One region of the Neoaquamicrobium sediminum genome, then DNA from elsewhere that is predicted to be linked to it. Evidence: riboswitches for the same ligand, from Rfam matches in the RefSeq annotation. Region 1 holds a riboswitch; the other holds the start of a gene.
The links. A riboswitch is a leader RNA that binds a small molecule or an ion and turns the genes downstream of it on or off. The one in region 1 is predicted to bind thiamine pyrophosphate.
Positions count from the first base shown of each region.

Region 2: it holds a riboswitch for thiamine pyrophosphate, as region 1 does, so the genes downstream of both, thiB (thiamine ABC transporter substrate binding subunit) here and V1479_RS03395 (ABC transporter permease) in region 1, are expected to answer to the same signal.

Region 1 is NZ_JAZHFV010000001.1:676,034-683,713, forward strand. It holds gene V1479_RS03370 (TRAP transporter large permease subunit) at 1-531, opposite strand, end outside; gene thiD (bifunctional hydroxymethylpyrimidine kinase/phosphomethylpyrimidine kinase) at 528-1,331, opposite strand; gene thiE (thiamine phosphate synthase) at 1,328-1,990, opposite strand; gene V1479_RS03385 (hydroxyethylthiazole kinase) at 1,977-2,711, opposite strand; gene V1479_RS03390 (ABC transporter substrate-binding protein) at 2,708-3,646, opposite strand; gene V1479_RS03395 (ABC transporter permease) at 3,676-4,419, opposite strand; TPP riboswitch at 4,545-4,647, opposite strand; gene V1479_RS03400 (glucosamine kinase nucleotide-binding domain-containing protein) at 4,775-5,647, opposite strand; gene V1479_RS03405 (NAD(P)-binding domain-containing protein) at 5,723-7,498, opposite strand; gene V1479_RS03410 (MurR/RpiR family transcriptional regulator) at 7,539-7,680, opposite strand, start outside.
Region 2 is NZ_JAZHFV010000004.1:110,466-118,145, forward strand. It holds gene V1479_RS13650 (CarD family transcriptional regulator) at 1-147, shown strand, start outside; gene V1479_RS13655 (RNA polymerase factor sigma-32) at 373-1,236, shown strand; gene V1479_RS13660 (M48 family metalloprotease) at 1,252-2,760, opposite strand; gene thiQ (thiamine ABC transporter ATP-binding protein) at 2,942-3,595, opposite strand; gene thiP (thiamine/thiamine pyrophosphate ABC transporter permease) at 3,649-5,253, opposite strand; gene thiB (thiamine ABC transporter substrate binding subunit) at 5,261-6,262, opposite strand; TPP riboswitch at 6,304-6,428, opposite strand; gene V1479_RS13680 (thiamine diphosphokinase) at 6,531-7,178, shown strand; gene V1479_RS13685 (ABC-F family ATP-binding cassette domain-containing protein) at 7,181-7,680, shown strand, end outside.

The DNA.
Region 1 (7,680 bases):
CGCAAGCGTCAGGCCTGAGGTGACACCTGCCCAGCCGAGCACCGCGAGTGCAGCGGAGATAATGAGCCGGCGAAGTTCGCCGCGATGAAGCAGTTGCAGGCATCGCAGGATGATTGCGACCGCCCCGGATGCGGCAAGCCCGGCCGGCCGTGTCCATTCCGCCAATCCGAGCAGCGGGGACGTGCCGCCAAGCTGAAGCGCGGCCTGCCACCCGGCCGACACGAGCACAAGCGACGCCAAAAGCACGATCGTCTCCGAGAGCACCTGCCTCACGCTCTCGAACGCAGGCGATGGGGCGAAGAAGTCGACCCGCAATGCGGAGGCATGCCCGGCAACGAGGGGAAATCCAAGGCATACAAGCAACAGCAGCAACCAGCCGCTAGCCTCTTCCGCTCCCAGGAAGCCGCTCGACAGCAGATAACGCTGGAATACCGTGACCAACACGAGGGCAAGCATCGCAAGCAGCACGAGTCCGCAGACCGCTGCCAGCCCACGCTCCAGAAACCGCGCAACGGCTGCCGCTGGCTTCATCGGGTCTCCCACCAATGGTGGAAATGATGCACCGGCCCGTGCCCGCGACCGACAAGCAACCGGTCGGAGGCCTGCAAGGCCTTTTGCAGATAGGTCTTTGCCTGCGCCACCGCGTCCTCAAGCGTAAGGCCGGAAGCGAGGCCCGCCGCGATCGCCGCCGACAATGTGCAGCCGGTACCGTGCGTGTTGGGCGTCTGCACCCGCGGCGCCGCATAACGTGCCGTTCCCTTGCTGGTGACGAGAATATCGACGCTCTCCGCGCCGTTGCCGTGCCCGCCCTTGACCAGCACTGCCCCGGCTCCGCTTTTCAGGATCGTCTCGGCCTGCTCGATCATATCCTGCTCGTTTTCGGCGATGCCGGTGTCGGCCAGCAGCGCGGCCTCGGGCAGGTTGGGCGTCACGAGGGCTGCGATAGGCAGCAACTGTTCCCGCAACGCTCCCACCGCGTCGGCCGCCAGCAGCCGGTCGCCGGAGGTCGCAACCATCACCGGGTCGAGCACTGGCCGCACCGCGCGCCGGCTCAGCCGTTCGGCGATCACTGCGATGGTTGCTACGCGCGAGACCATGCCGATCTTGGTGGCGCCGACCGCGATGTCGTCGAAGATCGCGTCGATCTGGTGCCCGACCATCTCCGGCGAGATGTCCTCCACCGCGCGCACGCCGAGCGTATTTTGCGCGGTGATGGCGGTGATGACGCTGGTGCCGAACACGCCTAGCGCGGAAAACGTCTTGAGATCGGCCTGGATCCCCGCTCCGCCGCCGCTGTCCGATCCGGCGATGGTCAGCGCAATCGCATTCATGAGCTATGCCCTACCAAGGTATCGTCCACTGCTGCGCGCAGCGCTCGCGCCGCCTGCGCGATGTCGTCGGCGCGAAAGATTGCGGAGATGACCGCGACCCCGGACGCACCGGCGGCGACGACTGCACGGGTGCGTTCCACGTCGATCCCCGCGATCGCACCGACGGGCAGGTCAGCGCGTGCCGCGGCAATCTTCCGCCGCAGGGACGTAAAGCCGTCGAGACCGACAGGTGGGTCCGGATTGTCCTTCGACAGCGTCTCGAACACGCCGCCGATGCAGGCATAGTCGATGGGCGCGGCGATGGCGGCATCGGCATCGGCTGCATTCTTCACGGTCAGCCCGATGATCGCATTCGTGCCGAGAAGCTGCCGCGCGGTCGCCGCCGGCATGTCGTCCCGGCCGAGATGAACGCCGTGCGCTCCGGCAGCCATCGCAACGTCAAGCCTGTCGTTGACGACGAGCGGTACGCCGCTGCTCGTTATGGCCTCGCGGATAGCGATGGCGTTCTCGATCATCGCCCGGGTCGAGGCATGCTTGTCGCGATACTGGATGATCGTCGCGCCGTTCGACGCCGCGATGGCCGCAAGCTCCGGCAGCGATCCGAGAGCGGAGAGCGATCCGTCGACGATGGCATTCAGCCTGTAGTCAATCCTGGGCATGAGCCACCCGCGCGCGTTTCGTGATTTCTGCCGGACCGATCCTGTCGAGCGCATCCAGAAATGCCGGCTCGAAGCTGCCAGGCCCATGGGCTGTCTCGCCAGCGATCTCCGCAGCGACACCGACCACCAGCATCGCCGCCGTGGCCGCCTGGAAGGCGTCTCTTTCAACTGCGAGGAATGCGGCGATGATCGCGCCCGACAGGCACCCCGTGCCCGTGACCTTCGCCGTCAGCGCATGGCCGTTTTCGATCGCAAGCGACCGCTCGCCCTGTCTCACCAGATCGCTCGCGCCGGTCCGGACCCCCACCACAGTGTCTGGCACCGACAGCAGGACGAACTCGCTCGCATTCGCCCGCATGACCGCGGGACCGCGTGCCAGCAGTTCCTGCGCGAAAGTCGCGCGCGGGGGCGAATAATCGCAGTGCGCAGGGTCAAGCACCCACGGCTTCGCCTTGTCTTGAACCGTATCGAGCGCCAGTCGGATCGCCTGCCTGCGCTGGTCGTCCAGCGTGCCGAGATTGACCACAAGCGCATCAGCCTTGGCGACGAAGCCGGATACCTCGTCGACGGAGGACGTCATCGACGGTATCGCGCCGAGCGCCGACAGCCCGTCCGCCACCGGCTTCTGCACGACCGTGTTCATCAGGCAGTGGACGCGTGGGGTGGCGCCGCGCAGGCGTTGCAGCATCTCGGCGGCTTGTTCGGGAAAATCGCCGCTCATTGCAGTTCCACCGCGATCGTGTCGACAGTTGGCGCTGCCTCGATCAGTCCGCTTTCCACCATGAACGCGCCGAACCGCCGATAGCGGGTGCGGTCGAGCGCCATCGGCCGCTTGGCGAAGCGTGGCAGCGTATCGATCCAAGCCTGCCGGTTGAGCGGGTCGTCGAGGTCGGGGTAGGCGCGGATGAAGAGCTTCCAGCTCTCCTCCGGATGGTTGGTCAGGTGGATCGCGCCGCGCTCCACTGCCTGCAGGAAGCGCGGCAGCCGGTCGTCGTCGGCAAGGTCAGACCGGGTAACGAAGATCAGCTCGTCATAGACCGGGACGCCGTGCTCCTCGGGAAAGAAGGCGCGGCCTTCATGGCCTTCGAGCTGCATCTGGGTGAGCTCGAAATTGCGAAATCCCCCGATGGTCGCGTCCACCTGTCCACCGATCAGCGACGGTGACAGGGAGAAGTTGACGTTGATGAGTTCGACGTCTTCGAGCGCCACGCCGGCGCTCTCCAGCATCCGTCCCAGCATCGCATCCTGAAAACCCGAGACGGAGTAGCCGATGCGTTTGCCGGCGAGATCGGCGATGCTCTCGATCGGGCCGTCGGCCAGCACGGTCACGGTGTTCAATGGCGTCTCGACCAGCGTCCCGACGCGGATGAGCGGAACACCTGCGGCATGATCCAGATAGAGGTTCGGCTGATAATGGATACCGATGTCGGCCTGTCCGGACGCGATCGCGCGCGGCACGATGGAGGGATCGGAGGGCGGCAACAGCTCAACCTCAAGCCCCGCTTCCTCGAACAGACCAAGCTCCTGTGCAACGACAAGCGGAGCGTGGTCGGGGTTGACGAACCACTCCAGCAGAACGGTGAGGCGCTTCTGCGCGTGCGATTGCCCTGTCGCGGCGAGGCTGAGGGCTATGGCCAGAAGAATGGGTCTTGTCATGGCGGTGTTGGCTCCTGAAGGTTCGGTCGTCATGCTTCCCGTGCCCACGGCACGAGAAGCGGCGCCAGCGCGTCGACCAGTCCGCGCAGGGCAAGGGTGAGGGCCACGACGATGGTCATCGCGGCAAAGACGGTGTCTGTCTGTAGCCGCGCATTGGCCTGGATCATCACGAAGCCGAGGCCGGCGGAGGCGCCGACCCATTCGCCGATGATCGCGCCCAGCGGCGCGAGCGGGGCCGCAACCCGCAGGCCGGAAATCAGCGCGGGCAAGGCGAGCGGCACCCGGATGTGGAACAGCGTTTCGAGGTTGTCGGCCTGCGTCAGCGCGGCGGCGTCGAGCACATCGGGGTCGGTGCGCCGCAAACCATCGGCAAAGGCAGAGGCAATGGGAAAGAAGATGATCAGCGTGGTCATTGCGACCTTGGAGGCCATGCCGAAGCCGAACCAGAGCACCAGCAGCGGCGCGATCACGAATACGGGGAAGGCCTGCGCCACCAGCACCAGCGGCCAGGCGACCGCGCCGAACCGAGGCAGCGCGACGATGCCCAACGCGGTGACGATGCCCAGGGCGGTGCCAGCCGCGAAGCCAATAGCGATCTCGGCCAGCGTCACGGCCGTGTTGGCAAGCAGATAGTTCCGCTGGCGCCATAGCGCGTCGGCGACGTCGAGCGGACCCGGCAGGATGTAGCGGGGCGGTTCGAGCACAAGCACAAGCGCCTGCCAGGCGACCAGCAGGACGACGACAGTGCGCAGAACCGTCGACAGCGTAGACATGCGCGTTCTCGCTCAGGCCGGCGGATCAGGCGGACGTTCGAACAAGAATGGCTGCATGGCGATCTCCCGATGGTCATCATGGAGATCCAGGTGAAGCGAAGAAGAGATCAGGATTGCCCCGATTGGCGGGACCCTTTTTCCGTTCCTACGCCGGCATGACCCGGATCAGGTTCAAGGGTCCGGCTCAACGCCGTCTCAGCACCGTGCGGTGCACCCCTCGGAATGGCTGCAACCTATGCAAGGCCGCGGCGCTCGTCAACTCGGCCAGATGCGGTGTCCGAAGGGGCCAGAACGGAAAGAGCGGCGGCAAAAGCTTGCTATGCAGGGGCAAGGCGCGTCGTTCGCCTGTGCGCATTCAGGCCTGCGGTGAGGCGAAGGTCTCCACAGCCAGTTCGACCGCGCCCGCCAGCGCATTGCCGCGCACAGGCTTGAGAATCCGGAGGAACGTCTCTGCCAGCCGGTGCTCGTAGTTCGGTGCCAGCCCGCCCGTCAGGCACAGGTGCTGGCATCCGTCCCAGACAATGGCGCCGAGTGCAGCATTCACGTCGGCTACCGCACCGGCCACAACAGCCATGGCGATGGCATCGCCCCGGTCAGCGGCCTCGAAAACGAGCGGTGCATAGCGGGCGAAATCGGCCGGTCGCGCGGTGGTGCCGAAAGCCACGATCCTGTTGGGGTCGTCGCCATAGTCGCGCATCACCGAGCGTGTGAGCTCCGATTCGGGCACCACGCCGTCGTAAGCGAGCAGCGTCTGTTCCATGAGCGCCCGCCCCAGGCGTGCGCCGCTGCCCTGGTCCCCAACCACGAAACCCCACCCGCCGGCGCGCAGCATCTTTCCGTCGCGCCGTCCGCCATAGACCGAGCCGGTGCCCAGCACCGCCATCACGCCGTCGTTGGGCCCCAGCGCGCCGCGCACGGCAATCACCGAATCTTCGACGATGCGCGTGTCGCGAAACGGCAGGCCGGCAATCAGGCTGCTGTGATCGGGCTCGACATTCGCGCCGGCCAGCCCGAGATAGGCGTGGATCGACGACAGCGGCGTCTCGGCGATTCCGCCGGCGGCAAGCGCGGCGCGTGCGGCGTCCACCACGCTCGCCATCGCTCCCTGCGGGTCGGTTGCCATGTTGGCGGATCCGGCCGTCGCCCGGCCCAGTATGGTGCCGTCGAGGGCGGCGATTGCCGCCCTGCACTGTGTCCCGCCCCCATCCACCGCCAGGATATAGGACATTGGATGCTCCGTTCTTCTCGGGGCGGAACGGCGTGTGCTCCAGTCGAGACCGCCGCGCCGCGTCCACCTTTGCCGCTATTGCAGGGGCGTCGAATATACCGGGGTGGGGATTCTTTCCATCCGTGCCTTGATCTGCAGCGCGACAAATTTCGAGAAAAACCGCGATAGCGCTAGGTTGCCGCCCTGGAACCACAGGTTTTCCTGCGCGACCGGCTTGTACATGTTGCGCAGTTCGCCATGCCAGGGACCGGGATCGTTGCGGGTGCCGGAGCCGAGCCCCCAGCAGGTGCCGATCTCGTCGGCGATCTCGCGCGACACGATCTTTGCCACCACCTCGTGCATCGACTGGAAGCCCGTCGACTGGATGACGATTTCGGCCTCGATCTCGCTCCCGTCGGCAAAGCGGATACCGGTCGGCGTCAGCCTGTCGATCTCCACGCCCGCCTTGATGCCGATCTCGCCGTCGATGATCAGTTGCGATGCACCCACGTCCACATAATAGCCGGAGCCGGTACGATAGGCCTTCATCATAAGCCCGGTCTCGTCGGGCCCGAAATCGAGGAGGAAGCCGGTCGCTTCCAGCTTGCGATAGAACTCGGCGTCGCGTGCACGGATGCGGTCGTAAAGCGCCTTCTGCTTCGGCGGCTGCAGGGCGAACGGCGTCGCCGCCGCGATCATGTCGGCCTTGTCGACATCGATCCCGCGTGCGACCGCTTCCTCGGAATAGATGTCGAAGGCCATGTCCATCAGGGTCTGCGAGCGCACCACGGTTGTCGGCGAGCGCTGCACCATGGTGACGTCGGCGCCGGCTTCCCAAAGGTCGACCGCAACGTCGTGGGCCGAACTCGCCGCACCGATCACCACCACCTTGCGGCCTCGATAGGCCGAGCCATCCGAATATTGGCTCGAATGGATCATTTTGCCGCCGAAGCTGTCGGCGCCCTTGAGGTCCAGCATCTTCGGCGGCCCATAGGCGCCGGTGGCGAAGACGAGCTGGGCGGGCCTCAGCGTGATCGTTTTGCCGTCGCGCCGCAGCTCGACCGTCCAGCGCTTTTCGGCTTCGTCGAACTGCGCCGAGACGCATTCCGTGCCGCCCCAATAGGTGAGCTCCATCACCTTCACATACATTTCCAGCCAGTCGCCCATCTTGTCCTTGGGCGTGAACACAGGCCAGTTCGCGGGAAAGGGGATATAGGGCAGGTGATCGTACCAGACGGGGTCGTGCAGCACAAGCGAGCGGTAGCGGTTGCGCCAGGAATCGCCGGCCCTGGCGTTCTTTTCGACGATCACGGTGGGCACGCCGAGCTGCTTCAGGCGCGCGCCGAGCATGATGCCGCCCTGGCCGCCGCCGATGATCAGGCAGTAGGGGTCGGTGCCGTTCCCGTATGCGGCTTCTTCGGCGGCCCGCTGCTCGGCCCAGGTCGCCCGGTTGCGGTCCGCGCCGTGGCGAACGCCGTTGGCGCGGCGTGGCCCGAGGGGTTCCTCATGCCCGTCGAGCGATTGCAGCGTCGTCAGCATCGTCCGGCACTTGCCGTTTTCGAGCGTGAAGATGCCGCTCCCGCGCCCCGCAGCCGTGGCAAAGGTGAACCATGCCTCTATCGGTTCCGAACCGGCGCCCTGTGTCACGGCCCAGTCGCGCGGGCCGGTGGCGGCAAGCGTCGCGTCCAGCATCGCGGCGATCGCGGGCTTGCCTTCCATCGTTTTCACGTTCCACGTGAAGGCGACCAGATCGCGCCAGTAGCAGTCCTCGGCAAACAGCTCCAGCGCGCCCGCCACGTCGCGACGCTGGAGCGTGTCCGCCAGTTGCGCCAGCCAGGCCGATGCCTTTGCCGCGGGTGCCGTGTCGTGCATGAAGTCCCTCCTGAAATGCCGGTGTTGCCGGCGCGCAGGCTCAGTCTCCGAGCGGTTCGGAGGCGCTGCCTTTGCGATGGTTGACGACGGTGTATTTGATGCGCCTAAGCGTCTCGCGGGCATCCGCATCCAGCCTGTAACCGACTGCGGTGGACAGGAGATCGATGATCGCGAGAAACGCG
Region 2 (7,680 bases), on a different contig from region 1:
CTGGACCGCATGGCGCGCGAGATCGCGGCCGTGAACAAGATGTCTGACACCGAGGCGGTGCGTCTCATCGAGACCAACCTCAACAAGGGTCCGCGTCGCGGCGCCAAGGCCGACAACGAGGAAACCGAGCAGGAAGAAGCGGCATAAGACGCATTTCCGCAGGTTTGACCTGACAGAACCCGGCTGCTTCGGCAGCCGGGTTTTCTTTCGTTTGTGAATGCCCGCTGGCCGGGATGCGCGTGCTGCTGCCGCTCACGTCTTTGTGCGCCGGAAGGCGTCGCCTATGGCTGGCGGCGACGGGAGGCAACTTCTATCATAGCTGGATGGAACTTTTACGGCCGTTGACGCGTATTCCTTGTTCGGGAGCGTGACATGGACGATCCAGCAAAGCGAAGCATGATCCGGGAGGCGATGCGAGCGCCCTATCTGGCGCGCGAGGAGGAGCATGAGCTCGCCCTGCGCTGGAAGGAGAAGGGCGATCAACAGGCGCTTCACCGCATAGCGGTAGCCCATATGAGGCTCGTGATTTCCATGGCTTCAAAATTTCGCCATTTCGGCCTGTCGATGAACGACCTCATTCAGGAAGGTCATGTCGGCCTGCTGGAAGCGGCGGCCCGTTTCGAGCCGGAGCGGGAAGTGCGCTTCTCGACCTATGCGACGTGGTGGATCCGCGCTTCGATGCAGGACTTCATCCTGCGCAACTGGTCGATCGTCCGTGGCGGCACGTCATCGGCCCAAAAGGCTTTATTCTTCAATCTGCGTCGTCTTCGTGCGCGTCTTGCGCAGGATTCGCGGATGCTGTCGAACGACGCGCTCTACAACGAGATTTCGGCAGCACTTGGCATCGCGGCGGCCGACGTCGCGACGATGGATGCACGTTTGTCCGGTCCCGATACTTCGCTGAACGCACCCGTTGCGGCTGACGGAGATACCGGTTCCGAACGGATGGATTTTCTCGTTTCCGACCAGCCGCTCCCCGACGAAGTCGTGGGTTCTCGCATTGATGAGGAGCGGCGTGCGCAATGGCTGAGCCAGGCTCTGGCAACGCTCAATCCGCGCGAACTGCGTATCATCCGTGAGCGCAGGCTGCGCGATGAGGGTGCAACGCTGGAGGCGCTGGGGGAGAAGCTCGGCATCTCCAAGGAGCGTGTGCGCCAGATCGAAGGCCGCGCGCTTGAAAAGCTGCGTACGGCACTGGTGAATATCGATCCCGCAGTGGTTCGCAGCGCAGCCTGAGACCTGATATAAGCCTTACCTGTCGGTGATGATCTTCACCTTGCTGCCGGCCGACACCGTCGCGCCGGAACTCATGGCGTTGATGAGCCGGAACATGTCCATTTTCCGGTCGACACCCTGCATCTGGGCGGCAAGGGTAGCCACGGTCTGTCCTGCGCGGACCGTTACCACCCGGACTCGAAGCGGACGCAGCGATGCTTTTTCGGCTGCGGTCAGCGTGCGGAAGCTGCTGCCGACCTGGCTCGCTATGGCATCGAGGGCGGTGCTGGCTGCCGGCGCTGCGGTCAGCAGGCGATAGACCTCACCTGCGGCACGGATCACGGTCACGTCGAACTGCCAGCCTTCGGCGCTTGCGCGGGCGGAAACAGCCTCGTTGCCGTTGATTGTGGTCTGCCGGATGCTCGATGTGTCGAGGCCCGCGACCCAGCCGCTGCGTACATAGTCGGCGAGCGAAACGCGCCGGTCGATCGACACGCCATCGAAGCGAATGGCCACATCGCCCGGCCCGGCGGCGGTTACGGCTGCCGCCGTGTTGTCGATCACGAAGCCCTCAGGCACCGAAAATGCCACGCCAAGTTTCGGGTGCATGAAGGTCAGCCCACGCACGAAGCCTTCTTCCGGCGTGTCACCGAACAGCATGCCGTCAAGGCCTTCCAGGAACTGGTCGCGGTCGCGCGTGCCCGTACCCGGCGCTCCGTACTGACGGGCGTGGCGAAGCGCGAGCTCTATGCGCTGCGGCGCAGTCGGGTGACTTGCCAGAAAGTCGAGGTTCTCGTCGACGGCACCCGTCACGTTGCGCGATGCGCTGTAGGATGCCATCGACTGCAGGAACCGTGCCGAGGCAAACGGATCGTAGCCGGCGCGCGCGATTGCACGGATACCGATCGCGTCTGCTTCGAGCTCCTGATTGCGGGAGAATTGCGCAAGCCGTAGCTTGCCGCGCACGAGCGCCACCCGTGCGGCGGGATCGCTGCCAAGAACGTCGTTGACCACCTGCGAGGCCAGAACCTCTTCGGCTTCCTTCTGTTGGCGCTGGATGCCGTGATTTGCGGTCACATGCGCCATTTCGTGCGCCAGCACGGCGGCAAGCTCGGCCGAATCGTTGGCGAGCGCCAGCAGTCCGCGCGTCACGTAGAGATAGCCGCCCGGCAATGCGAAGGCGTTGATGTTGGGCGAGTTGAGGATGGTGATCTGGTAGGTCTGGTTCGGGTTCTCTGGGTCGAGCGTCAGCGTGCCGACGACCCTGGCGACCATGCGCTCCAGCTTGCGATCGGAATATTCACCGCCATATGTCGCGAGAATGCGCGGATGCTGCTCGCGCGCGATTGCCGCCATGCGGTCGTTTCGGGTGACCGTATCGACGGTAACGGGATTGGCAGAGGGCTGGAACGCGTCGCTGTTGCCGGTCGCGCCTTCGAGCACCTGGCAGCCTGCAAGCGAAGAAATCAGGCCGAGCAAGATCACACCGCGCCGCAGAGCGCAGCCCGGTCCGGTTTGGGACCGGAGCTTCAACTTATCCTGCATTGGCGTGGACAGCTCGTTGTCCTTTCATCGAATTCGATGGTTCAGAAACGGAATAAAGGCAAAAGGGTTGCAAACGAGCTAAGCCAGAGTCCCGCTACGGAAACAAGCCACGCGCTTCGGTTTGCTGGATTTGACCGGGAATTGTGTCGGCTTCCGGGCAGGGATATCGGGAAGCTGGCCGTCAGGCTCCGATGTAAGCCCTGAATGCCGCAGGCGCGTTGTCCGAGAACATCTTTTCCGCTGCTGCGTAGGCAGCGATTCTTCCGTCTTCAATGAAAGCGACTTGGTCGGCGAGCGCTTCGGCGTCGTCAGGGTGGTGGGTAACCATCATGATCGTCATGCCCCGTTCTGCGTGCAGCTCGCGCACCAGTTCCAGCATCTCGCGGCGCAAGGCGGGCCCGAGCGAGGCAAATGGTTCGTCGAGCAGCAGCACCGGCCGATCGCGCACCAACACGCGCGAAAGCGCAACGCGTTGGCGTTCTCCGCCCGACAGTTCGGCGGGCAGGCGCCGTTCCTTGCCGGTCAGCCCCGTGCGGGCAAGAGCGGCAGCGACGTCCTCGCGATCCCTGGGCGACAGGCGGAGTGACGCCGATCGTCCGAGACCGACATTGCTGGCCACGTCCAGATGGGCAAAGAGATTGTTCTCCTGGAAGATCATGGAAACGGGACGTCTGGCCGGCGGCATGGTCGTTGCATCGAGATCGCCTATCAGCACATGGCCGGAGGCCGGCGTCTCGAAGCCCGCCACAAGATTGAGTAGCGTCGATTTTCCCGAACCGCTCGGCCCCATCACAGCGACGATGGAGCCCGTCCCGACAGCGAGGTCGAAGGTCATCGAGGTATCGCCATAGCTGAAGGTGACGTCATCGAGCCGGACTGCGGCACCACTCACCGGCTTCTCCTCGCGTTGTCGACAAGCATCATCAGCAGCAGGCAAAGGACGCCGAGAAAGAGCGCAAGCCCTGCGGCATCTTCGGTTCGATAGCTGCCCATACGCGCCAGCAGCAGATAGGGCAGGGTCTGCACCGAATCGGAGCCGAACAGGGCAATCACCCCGAGATCGCCAAGCGACAGCGCCATCGCAAAGGCGAGCGCCATCAACATTGGGCGGCGGATGGACGGCCAATCCACCAGGCGGAAGCGGTTGACGCCCGAAATGCCGAGTGAGGCGCACAGCCTTTCGTGGCGTGCGCTGGCCGCGTCGTAGGCGGGTCTGATCGCCCGGATCGCAAAAGGCATCGCCATTACGGCGTTGACGGTTATCACCATGATGGGGGCGACCGCAAAGACATTGCCGGTCTGGCGAAGCAGGATGAACCAGCCGGCACCGACGACTATAGGCGGCACGACGAGGACGAAGCCGGCACCGGTATCCAGCATACGCTCAAGCAGGGACGGTGATGCTGACGACGATCTGCGCAATTCCTCCGCGCGTCGGGCCATGGTGAGCGCCAGCGACAGCGCAACCGAAAGCAGAGCGGCGATAAGTGCCAGCAGAAGGCTGGTCATGGTGGCTGCATGCACGGCCGGGTCTGCCGCCAGCCGCGCAAGGTCGGCGCGCAGGCCTGCGATGACCGTCGCGGCAAGCGGCCCGGCAACGAAGACTAGGGCCGCAAGGATGAGCGCGCCATTGGCGACCTGCTCGAACTTTCCAGCCACCACGGGTCGGCGGGGGGCGACCGGAAGGTTTGCGTCGCCCGTCATGTTTGCCCCGAGCCGGATCAGTACTGCTACGACTGCCGCCGTGAGGACGATCTGCAACGCCGTCAATGTCACCGCGCGGGCAGGGTCGAAGTCGAAACGCAGTGCCTGGTAGATCGCGACCTCCAGCGTCGTTGCACGCGGGCCGCCGCCCAGCGTCAGCACGATGGTGAAGGAGGTTACGCAGAGCATGAAGACAAGGCCCGCGATCCCCGGCAACGCAGCGCGCAGCACCGGCCATTCTATGAGCCGGAAGCCGGTACGGGCGCCGATGCCCAGTTGAGCCGCAAGTCGCCACTGGTCGGCGGGAATGGTTTCGAGCGCCTGCAGGAACAGCCGCGTCGCCAGCGGCAGGTTGAAGAAGACATGGGCAACCAGAATTCCCGAAAGCCCGTATATGCCCTGCCAGCGCGCACCGGTCGCGGCGGTAAGGACATCGGCGAAAAGCCCCGCGCGGCCCAGCAGCGCCAGAACGCCGAGTGCTGCGACGATGGCGGGCAGCGCCAGCGGTAGCGCGAACAGCCGCAGGACGAGGCCGCGGCCGGGAAAGGCGGGGTGGCGCGCAAGCGCTCGCGCAACCAGCATCGCCGGCACGACGGAAAGAACCGTCGAAAGAACCGCCTGCCACAAGGTGAAACGAACGATCCGCAGGAGGTAGGCATTGAATGCGGAAAGCGCGCCCGACCAGTCTGAGAATGCTTCCCACGCGAGGCCGGTAAAGGCCCCGCCGATCAGCACCGCGATCGCCGTTAGAGCGGAAATGCCTGCCAGAATGCGGCGGTCGCGCGTCATCGAGGGTTCAGCGGCTCATCACGGCAAGCCACTCGTCGATCCAGCGCTGGCGGTTCTGGGCGACCTGCTCGGGCGTGAATGCGAGCGTTTTGGAAGGCTCGACGAGAGTGTCGAAGACCGGGTTGAGCGGTCCTGAGGTTTCGCCGGCCGGGAACATCCAGTTGGTCTCGGGGATCGCATCCTGGAAGCCAGGTCCCGTCATGAATTCGAGGAACTGGGCGGTCAGCGGGTTCTGCGCGCCCTTGAGCGTCGCGCCGGCAACCTCGACCTGCAGGTAGTGTCCCTCCTCGAAACTCGCGGCCTTGTAGCGCTGGCTGTCCTCCGCAATCTCGTGATAGGCGGGCGAGGTCGTGTAGGAGAGGACCATGCCTGCCTCGCTGCTGGTGAACAGGCCGTAGGCCTCGCTCCAGCCGGGCGTTACTGTCAGCACGCGCTGGCCGAGCTTCTCCCAGGCGGCCTGCGCCTCGTCGCCGTAGACAGCTTTAACCCACAAAAGCAGGCCGAGCCCGGGCGTCGAGGTGCGCGGGTCCTGGATGACGATCTTCTCCTCAGGGTCACCTTCGACCAGTTCCTTCAGGCTTGCTGGGGGCGTCGCGATCGCCTCGGTGTCGTAGACGAAGGCGAAGTAGCCATAGTCGAACGGCACGAACATGTCGTCGTTCCAGTCGCCCGGCACATCCACGCGTTCGAGCGAAATACCGTGTGGCGCGAACAGGCCTGTCTCACGCGCCTCATAGGTGAGGTTGGTGTCCAGCCCCAGAACGATGTCGGCCTGCGTGCCGCTGCCTTCGAGCTTGAGACGGTTCAGAAGCGCCACGCCATCGGCCACCGCAACGAATTCCAGGTCGCAGCCGCATTCTGCCTCGAACGCCTTCTCGACGACCGGGCCGGGACCCCATGAGGCGGTAAAGCTCTCATAGGTATAGACGGTCAGCTTTTCCTGAGCTGTGGCCGGCATGGCGGCGAGACCCAGCGAAGCTGTGAGGATAATGAGAAAACGGTCGCGCATCGGCGCCTCCTTGGTTTGTGTTTCAAGGGAAATCAGGCGCTTTGGCTGCAGCGTCTAATCCCTCCGCCGGTATGAGCCGGATCAGGTTCAGCGGGTTGGCAGGGTTGCCCCGTCATGCCTCTCAGCCGGTCCGCATGGTTCGCGTCCGGCACCCCGTTAGAGCGGTTCCAGAAATAGGGATGCGGGCAAGGCTAGGCAAGCGATTGTTTGGCGGACGCGATGCAAGGCGCTTTCGCTTCATTGGGCTCGCGTGATAGAGGCGACGCGCATGACCCGCTTCGCCATCCTTCTTGGCGGCGACCTCGTCGCCACGCCCCGGCTCGCCGGCCAACTCGAACACACCCGGGTGATTGCCGCCGATTCCGGCATCCGCCACGCAAGCGTGCTTGGCATCGTTCCGGAATTGTGGACGGGCGATTTCGATTCCGTCGACGACGGGTTGAGACAGGCCCATGGCGACGTGCCGACCGAGATATTCTCGGCCGACAAGGACAAGACCGACGGTGAAATCGCCATCGATGCCGCGCTGGCCCGTGGCGCTGACGAGCTTATCCTCGTTGGGGCGTTCGGTGGCGCGCGTGCCGACCACGCCTTCCTGCATCTTGCGGCCGCTTTGCGGCTGTCCGAAGGGGGCACACGGTGCCTGTTGACCAGCGGCCAGCAGGAGGGAACGCCGCTTCTGCCTGGCACCGCAAGGAGCTTCGATTACGAGAACGGGACGCTGTTCAGTGTGTTGCCGTTCTCCGACCTCGAAGGGCTTACGCTATCCGGTGCGAAATGGCCGCTTTCCGACCGGTCTGTGCCTTTCGGCTCGTCGTTGACGCTCTCGAATGAAGTGCGGGGCGACCTGAGCGTGACGCTCCAGTCCGGTCGCGCCCTTCTGATCGCCCATCCTGTTTCCTATTTTCGCATGTGACGATGGCTCCACCGCTTCTTACCCTTGATGGCATTCGGCTGACCTTCGGCGGCACTCCGCTGCTCGACGGCGCTTCGCTCTCGGCATCCTCCGGCGAGAAGATTGCGCTTGTGGGTCGCAACGGATCGGGCAAATCGACGCTGCTCAAGATCGCGGCCGGCATGGTCGAGTCGCAGGACGGCGAGATTTTCCGGCAGCCGACAGCGACTGTGCGCTATCTGCCGCAGGAGCCCGATATGGACGGCTACGCGAGTGTGCTCGCCTATGTCGAGGCCGGCCTGGGGCCGGCAGACGATCCATATCGCGCCACCTATCTGATCGAAAGCCTCGGGCTTTCGGGCGACGAGCGGCCGGGCACGCTTTCCGGCGGCGAGGCGCGGCGTGCCGCGCTCGCCCGCGTCATGGCGCCGGAACCCGACATTCTGCTGCTTGACGAACCGACCAACCACCTCGACCTGGCCACCATCGAATGGCTGGAAGGCGAACTGCAGCGCACGAAGTC